2 regions of the Paenibacillus sp. KACC 21273 genome follow, and region 2 is predicted to be linked to the other one. Evidence: predicted binding sites of a transcription regulator. Region 2 holds the regulator's gene; the other holds the start of a gene.
What was found. The regulator Rex, encoded in region 2, represses fermentation and respiration genes when NADH is low (regulators of the CRP and FNR family bind a similar motif). The targets are predictions, from matches to a motif close to TTGTGAAATATTTCACAA.

Region 1: PQ460_RS02790 (TorD/DmsD family molecular chaperone) is a predicted target of Rex. The motif match lies at 2,181-2,198, and genes of this name have one in related genera.

Annotation. Positions count from the first base shown of each region.
Region 1 is NZ_CP117876.1:619,346-623,787, forward strand. Features, by position in the region: gene PQ460_RS02780 (MFS transporter) at 18-1,223, opposite strand; gene mobA (molybdenum cofactor guanylyltransferase) at 1,327-1,974, shown strand; gene PQ460_RS02790 (TorD/DmsD family molecular chaperone) at 2,212-2,883, shown strand; gene PQ460_RS02795 (hypothetical protein) at 3,025-3,225, shown strand; gene PQ460_RS02800 (1-phosphofructokinase family hexose kinase) at 3,231-4,172, opposite strand; gene PQ460_RS02805 (DMT family transporter) at 4,187-4,442, opposite strand, start outside.
Region 2 is NZ_CP117876.1:2,032,049-2,036,490, forward strand. Features, by position in the region: gene dinG (ATP-dependent DNA helicase DinG) at 1-1,409, shown strand, start outside; gene PQ460_RS09245 (redox-sensing transcriptional repressor Rex) at 1,406-2,053, shown strand; gene PQ460_RS09250 (amidohydrolase) at 2,046-3,353, shown strand; gene PQ460_RS09255 (cell wall elongation regulator TseB-like domain-containing protein) at 3,384-3,929, shown strand; gene PQ460_RS09260 (methyl-accepting chemotaxis protein) at 4,022-4,442, opposite strand, start outside.

The DNA of each region.
Region 1 (4,442 bases), 1.4 Mb from region 2:
CAAGTCTACCGAATGTATTAATACTGCTCGTCCTCTTCTTCCATCCGATATTGTGTGCGCTTGACATTCAGCCACATCGACGCAAATCCTATCGCTCCAACAAAGGAAAGAGCAACACCGGCTAGATACATCTGTTCTGACCCGAAATTTTGAAATAACCATCCGCCTAGAAAACCTGCAATGACACCGGAGACTCCGCTCCATGTCATCGTATAGATCGCTTGTCCGGAACTGCGGAATGCTTTGGGGACAAACATCATGGTAAGCTGTGTACCGACATAGAAATAACCACCGAATGTAACCGCATGAAGCAATTGAATTGCGATAATTTCCCAGGGGCTGGTCGCTTCAGCCATCAAAAACCAGCGTAACGTGAACAGTAGACTGACAATCGCTAACCAACCGATCATAAAAGAAATATTACGTTTCAAATACCGATCAAATAACAAAAACAAAGCCGCTTCAAAAATAGAAGAAGCAAATACCGCCCAGCCGACCATCGATTTGGTTCCGCCCAGTTCAACAATATATAACGATACAAATGTACTGTTCATCGCATTGGGGATCGCAACCAGAATACCAAAGACAATAAAGCCGACAAAATATAAATTGCCGAGTAATTTCTTCATCGCATAGCGGTTCATCGTTGCTGATCCACCGGGTAATTTGGTCTGTGGTGGTAATAGCAAAATGATACCGATTGCAATAAGAAGCAACACTGTAAATACCGTACCGATTTGAGAGACTCCTAATCGATCGATAACAGGCCCTGCGGCAACAGCAGTTAACGCCCAACCTAGTGAACCGTATAGACGAAACCCACCGAACTTTTTGGGTGTACCATCAATATAACTAAGAATGAGTGTATTGCTTTGTGCCAACATCGGTGTCTGGAAAAAGAAAAATACCGTCATCACAATATAGATAATCGTATAATTGTGCACATGAAAAACAAGCTGAACCATTAGCAACGTACCCAGCATCATAATCAGCAACACAAATCGTACATTTTGTAGACGATCACTATAAAATCCCCAAAATGGATTAGCAAGTAACGAGATTAGCGGGCCAATCGCCATCAGAGCACCAATCTCACTCTGGCTCATCCCGATATCTTGCAGGTATAATTGAAAAAAGCTTGTGAAAATAACCAGTGTTCCATATATAAAAAAGGTAAACCATCGCAATGGTGTAAAAGTAGTGTTGTTTATATTCGGATGCAAAGCCAGCCAATCCTTTCATCAGACATTTCATTCACTGTAGCATGTGTTGAAAAGGGATACAAACCAATTTTGTTTATTTTTGGAGTAGAAAGGATAATTGATCATGCGATCCTCTTTGAATTATACAGGTATTATTTTAGCAGGCGGTCAATCTAGCCGTATGGGTCAGAATAAAGCGTTATTAACTATTGCTGATCATACCATTATTGAACGTGTAGCCAAAGCGTTACAGCCAGTAGTCTCTTCATTATGGGTTGCAGGTAATCATACGGCGGATTATTCATTTTTGAATATCCGTAGTGTACCTGACCATTTTCCCGGACAAGGGCCGCTTGCCGGTCTACATGCAGCGCTATCACAGATTAGAAGCGAGTGGTATGTAGTCAGTGCTTGTGATATACCTTTTGCCAGTACTGCATTGATGCAACACCTTATAGAACATACCGATATCAAAGGGATACAGGCGATTATTCCGATGCAAGCGGGGCGTATTCACCCATTATATGCTGTCTATCATCATAGTGTATTGCCATCACTACAACTAGCGTTAGAACATAACCAATTACGTGTACGAGATTGGTTAGATCAGCAACAGGTACATTACGTAGAGATCGAATCATTATACCAGACACAGAGCAAGTTACAGTCTTCTTTTCAAAGTATATCGGAGTATAGCTTATATAATATGAATGATCCACAGTCGTATGAGCAGGTTTTGCGTATTTTGAAGCAATATCCTTCTTTATTGTAGCCAGTCTGTGGCATAAGTCCTTTTGAAAGCGTGACAAACATGACTATTTTATGAACGTATGCGTAATTTACCCCTAATTCGTAGAAAATAGAGTACAATGAAGACATAACATAAAGTCAAGTGATGAACTACAACGTATACGTTTACTAACGATCAAACTTATATATTGCTTCAAACCTTTGATGTCGGAATTCAATTATTTAAATATGTGAATATTATCACAAGGAGTGATGTAAGATGACTATGTATACAGAACTGGAAACGCATCAATCTCGCCAAGAATGGTTGTACAGTCGTGTAATGACGTATCGTCTGCTTAGTGAAATGTTAGAGCGCAAACCCACATTGTCCAAGTTGATCGAATGGAAAAAAGAAGCTTCCAAAATCAACCGTCTATTTACCAATAACTATGCTTTGCTGAATACGCTAGAAAATACGATGTTAAACGATATTATGCAATATGCTCGTCAAGAATGTGCAGAATATAGCCAGTTGTTTGAGCAAGATCAACAGGTCAGTTATCCACCTCAAGCATCGTATTATGTGACAAATGAGCAAGGACGTACTGCTTATGAAGCTGTAGTTAATGCAGTATATGCACGTGCAGGAATTGCTTTCAAAAAAATGGATCACGAAACAGATGATCATATCGGTATTGAGTTAGAATTTATGGCATTATTAGCTGAACGTTCTGCGGAGACAGATATGCATTCATCTAACCGTAAAATGATCGCTCAAATGCAGATCGAATTTTTAGAACATTATTTAATTCCATGGGTTCCTTCATTCTGTGCTGAGCTTGGTAAAACGACATGCAGTCCATTGTATCGTGAATGGGCTCAGATGTTACCGACATATCTGCAAAATGATTTGCAAGAACTTCAAAAGATTGTTACTCGCTTAACGTAAAGAGTATTCCCTATTTCATGAAGAGTGTTATCTGAAATAGGGAATTTTTTTTATCTTATACAGAAATAAGTAATTTTTTTCCAATTAGATGTGTCAAATGAGTTGCTTTGGTCTAATGATTGATAAGGGAGGTTTACTGCCTTGAATAAATATCATTGCCTCAAACAATGTATTGTCGTAAAAGCAGTAGACAGAAAAGCGGAATTTCCATCGCTCGATTGGGCGCGTCAGTATGCGTTAAAAGAATTAGTGCCACAAGAAATTAATTTTGTGGTAAGCGATGGGGATACAGGTCATATTTATATGGATGTTCGATTTGGTTCGCACACCAAAATCCCCTGAGTGTATTATGACTCAGGGGTTATTTTTATGTGCTGAAGGATATGTTGTACGTCTTGTAGATCTACTTTGCCAGCGATCGGTTGAAGGGCACATGCACTTCCGCAAGCAGCGCCATATCGAAGCATCTCAGCCAGTTCTGCTCCGCGATAAGCGGCTGTTACCATACCTGCTGCCATCGCATCTCCACTACCAAGCGCACTCACAATATCAAGCTGTGGCACATGCAGTCGATAACGTGTAGAGCCTTGAGCGGCTATCGCGCCATGTTTGCCTAAAGAGATCGTAGCCATCTGCACCCCGTGATCCAACATAGCGGTTAATACATCGTCTAAGGTCTGGTCAGAATAGTGATCAGCCGTAGGAATGCCTGCCCATGCGCAAGCTTCATCTTCATTAGGCTTCACCAGATCAGGAGAAGCTTGTAAGCCGTAACGTAATGCTTCTCCACTTGCATCTAGTGCTGTTTGGGCACCCTGTGCTTTGGCGATCTGAATCAGTGTAGCATACAGATCAGCAGGGCAACCTTCAGGAATACTGCCGGAAAATAATACCCATGCTGACGTACGGGCTGCTTTTTCAATCTGCTGTTCCAAAAGGATCAAAGATTCAGGGGTGACATACGAAGAAGCTTGCTCGATCAATTCTGTCTGTGTACCTTGTTGTTGATCGAGTACAGTGATCGCGAGCCTTGTCTCGCCTTGGACTTCGATAAATTCACAGCGTACGCCTTCTTGGTGCAACAGAGATTGCATTTTCTGTCCATTGTAGCCCGCCACAAACCCTGTCGCTGTAACCGATTCACCAAGAGTATGAATCACACGTGCAGCATTGATCCCTTTTCCACCAGAAACAGTAATCCCCGGTAAGCGGTGCACCTGATCCATATGAAAAGCAGGAGCACGATAAATAATATCTAGTGCTGTATTTAACGTAACTGTTGTAATCAAATACGATTCACCTCTTACGCAATCAATTTAAGTCCTATCGCTGATGCAATAATCATCGCGATAAATAAAATCCGCAGTCCACTTTTGGCTTCGCCGTACATAAACATGCCGACTAATGTACCGCCGACTGTACCGATTCCTGTCCAGATCGCATAAGCTGTTCCCATCGGAATACCGTTCATAGCAATCGTTAGACAAGAGAAGCTACCTGCAAATGTCAAAATCATTAAAAGATAATTGAGCAAAGACTTATGACGAACAATACGATTC
Region 2 (4,442 bases):
TAAGATTGTTCAAAGACAGCAAAAATGGTCAGTTAGCGATTTTGCGTCAACAATTAGGTTCTTCTGGCAATGAACGTGGTATGGATTGGGCGATAGCGATTGATAATCTATATCCTGAAATTGTAGATGTCAAAGAAAACTGGGATAAATTAAGTGAGTTACTATTTGCTTTGTTACCTCAGCGTAGTGATGCCGCTCCTGGTGAAGCCGGGCAGTTCACGCTTCGACTTTTACCGGAAAAGCAACCGACCGAATGGAATGTGATTACAGAGCTTGAGAATCAGATTCATATCGGCCTTAGTCAGTTGATTCGTAAAGGCGAGCAAGTGATGAATCAGATCAAAGACAGCGATGAGCAGTTAGGCACAGATAGTCTGGTAACAGATGTGTCGGGTCTATTCAAAGACTTAACAGTGGTACGAGATGATCTGCGTCAATTTGTGAAGCTGGAAAGTACAGATACAGTCTACTGGTATGAAGCTAATGGGAATTACCGTAGCAAGTCTTTACAGATGTATGCTGTACCGGTTGATGTGAGCAAGCAATTGAAAGAGTACTTTTTTGATAAAAAGAAAAGTATTATTTTGACATCAGCTACTTTATCAATAGAAAAGAAATTTCAATATATGATTGAACAGTTAGGGCTTGTAGAAGCGGAAAAAGAAGGTCGATTGATGACTGAACAGTTATCTTCACCTTTCAATTATCGTGAGCAATCGCTGTTGTTAATTCCGCGCGATTTTCCAAGTGTCAAAGGCAGTGTTGGTGATGCGTTCTTTGTAGATACGTTAGCGAACTCATTAGCGGAGACTGCCAAAGCGACCAATGGACGAATGATGGTGTTATTTACCTCTTATCGGATGCTCAAGCAGGTGTATGAGCCATTGAAAGAGAAGTTATCACATAGCGATATTGCAGTATTTGGACAAGGGGTCGATGGAGGAAGTCGTACCAAGCTCACTCGAAGATTCCAAGAGCGTTCCGCTTCGGTGTTACTGGGTACAAGTAGCTTCTGGGAAGGGGTCGATATTCCAGGCGAAGCGTTAACCTGTCTGGCGATCGTACGTTTACCTTTTCAACCGCCTAATCATCCACTGCTTGAAGCCAAAAGTGAACGGCTGAAAAAAGAAAAGAAAAATCCATTTATGAAATTATCTGTACCGCAAGCAGTTATCCGTTTCAAACAAGGTTTTGGTAGATTAGTACGGACATCTAGTGATCGGGGAATCGTTATTGTCTATGACACTCGTGTGATCGAGTCCTATTATGGCAAGCATTTTCTATATTCATTGCCCGGTCCCAAAATGGAACATATGCCGACAGAGCAGATGGTACCCCGTATTACAGAATGGCTTAGCCAGGCCGAACCTGAAAAGGAAACTGTAAATCAAGAGGGGGAGCAAGCATGAAATCCGACAAAATATCAGAAGCAGTCGTGCGAAGACTACCTGTATACCTTAGATATCTGAACGAACTTCACACACGTGAAGTTCCTACAGTGTCTTCGCAAGAACTGGGACAAAAATTAGACTTGAATCCAGCACAAATTCGCAAAGATTTAGCTTATTTTGGAGATTTTGGACGTAAAGGGATCGGTTATGATGTATCGTATTTGATTGAGAAAATACGTCATATTTTAAAATTAGATCAACAAATCAATGTGGCACTTGTAGGCGCTGGTAATCTAGGGCATGCCCTTTCTAACTATAATATGTATCTAAAAGAAACAATGAAAATCGTAGCTGTGTTTGATTCCAACGATTCGAAAGTAGGCTCTTTAATCAATACATTAGTCGTACAGCCTATTGATGAACTTGGAATTACAGTCAAAGCGAGAAGTATTCGTATCGGAATTGTTACAGTGCCTAATGTTGAAGCACAGCGTGTAGCAGATCAGTTAATTGAAGCAGGGGTCGAGGCTATTTTGAACTTTGCACCGATTATTTTGAAAGCTCCACCGCATATTCGTGTGCATACTGCTGATTTTACAACGGATTTATTAAGCCTTGCCTATTATCTGGAAGATGGAAAGGAACATGAAACTAATGAATAACACCTCGAACAAATGGGTCATCAAAAACGGTATGTTTGCTGTAATGAGCGAAGAGAAATCAATGCTTTTTGGACATATGGTGATTGAAGATGGATGGATTACGTATCTTGGAGAAGAAGAACCTGTGATCGAAGAAGACACAACCGTAGTGGATGGCAATCATTTGTTCTTTATTCCGGGTCTAGTCAACAGTCATGGTCATGCAGCGATGTCGTTGTTACGTGGATATGGAGATGATCTTGCTCTACAAGTATGGTTACAAGAAAAAATGTGGCCGATGGAAGCGAAATTTACAAGTGACGATGTGTACTGGGGAACTGCTCTGTCTGTATTAGAAATGTTAAAAGGCGGTACAACTACATTCCTCGATATGTATGATCGCTCAGAACGTGTAGCCGAAGTGGTAGAACAATCGGGTATGCGTGCAGTATTGATGCGTGGTGTAATCGGCTTGTGTTCAGAAGAAGAACAAAAGCAAAAGCTAAAACAATCAATCGACTTTGCACGTGATTGGCATGGTCAAGCGAATGGACGTATTACAACGATGATGTCTCCACATGCACCGTATACTTGTCCACCTGCATACATCGAACAATTTGTACAAGCAGCTCATGATTTGGATTTGCCGCTGCATACACATATGTCTGAGACACTAGCAGAAGTTCAATTAAACGTTACAGATTATGGATTACGTCCTGTAGCTCATTTGGAGAAATTAGGATTTTTCACTCGTCCAGCATTGTTAGCGCATGCTGTTCATTTGAATGATGAAGAGATCGAAGTGCTTGCTGAGAATAAAGTAGCGATTTCTCATAACCCGGGTAGTAACCTCAAATTAGCAAGTGGTGTAGCACGTGTACCTGATCTGTTGCGTGCAGGCGTTGTTGTGTCTTTGGGAACAGATGGCCCGGCAAGTAATAACAATCTGGATATGTTTGAAGAAATGCGTTTGGCTGCTCTTATTCATAAAGGAGTATCCGGCGATCCAACAGCTGTGCCTGCATTAGAAGCATTGAAAATGGGTACTGAATACGGTGCAAGATCTGTATTTTTGAATGATGTAGGTACATTCGCTGTAGGAATGAAAGCTGATATTACAGCACTTAATGTAGATCAACCGCATTTCTTACCACGTACTGATTTTATTTCACATACAATCTATTCTGCATCTGCTAAAGATGTATTGCATGTCTGGGTAGACGGTAAGCAATTGATCAAAGACGGTATATCATTAACATTGGATGAAGAAAAAATTCGTCATGAAGCCCAAAGTGCTTTTGAAGGTTTGCTTAAACGCTAACTGGAAGTCGACAGGAAAGGATGGCGTGTTTTGCGAAATTTGGGAAGTGGCAAGTGGATTGCAATCATTATCGTTGTAGTAGGATTGCTGATTTTAGGTGTAAATCAATTTTATGTGCATGTAATGGCAAAGCCATGGAGTAAAGAACAACTGGCTATTAACAGCGCACAGGAAAAAGCGGATATTGTATCTGTGACGCGTACGTTCAATTCCGTCTGGACAGATAGTTCAACGTATTGGGTTGTAGAAGGTAAAAATACAGCACAAGAAGATCTAATGGTCTGGGTCAAATTTAATATAGACGGTTCGGTAGCAGAAGGAGCTAATGCAGTGCATGTTGAGAAAACAGCAGGTACAGTATCCTATCAAGCCGCCACCGATCTTTTGCAAAAAGATTTGCCTGGAGCAGAAGCTGTACGAATTGTACCTGGCTCATATAATGGAAAATATGCATGGCAAGTTTTTGCCAAACTGAATGAACGTTATTATTATCTTTTCTACAATTTCCGTGATGGAACCAAATTAGGTGGACCTATGGAATTGCCTGCAACTTTAAAAGGAACAGGGCAAGAATAACATCATCAAGCTCAAACCATATAAAAAAGCATGATCTAAGGAATTCATATACTGAATCCAAAGATCATGCTTTTTTGTTAATTAAGCATAGATTATAAACGGAATTGCAGTACCGTATTTTGTAATTTCTCAGCCATAGAATGAAGTGTAGCGGTATGAGCTGTACTTTCTTCCAAGAAAGCTAATTGTTCTTCTGTAGCTGCACTTACGCTTTCAGTGTTAGAAGCAACATGATCGGTCAAGCTTGAGATATTTTCCATAGATTTGACAATCTTCTGTGAATGTTCCGATAAATGATGGATAGAATCAGTCACTTCTTTAATTTCAGAAGTGGTATGATCGGTTAGAGATTTAATGGTATTAAACAAATTACCTACAGAATGAGCCGCAGCAATACCTTGACTTACTTCTTTAACCATGTTTTCCACCGATTTGGTAGCACCTTTTGTTTCACTTTGAATAGCATTGACAAGTGCTCTCACCCGATCTACGGATTCATTGGTTTCGTTAGAA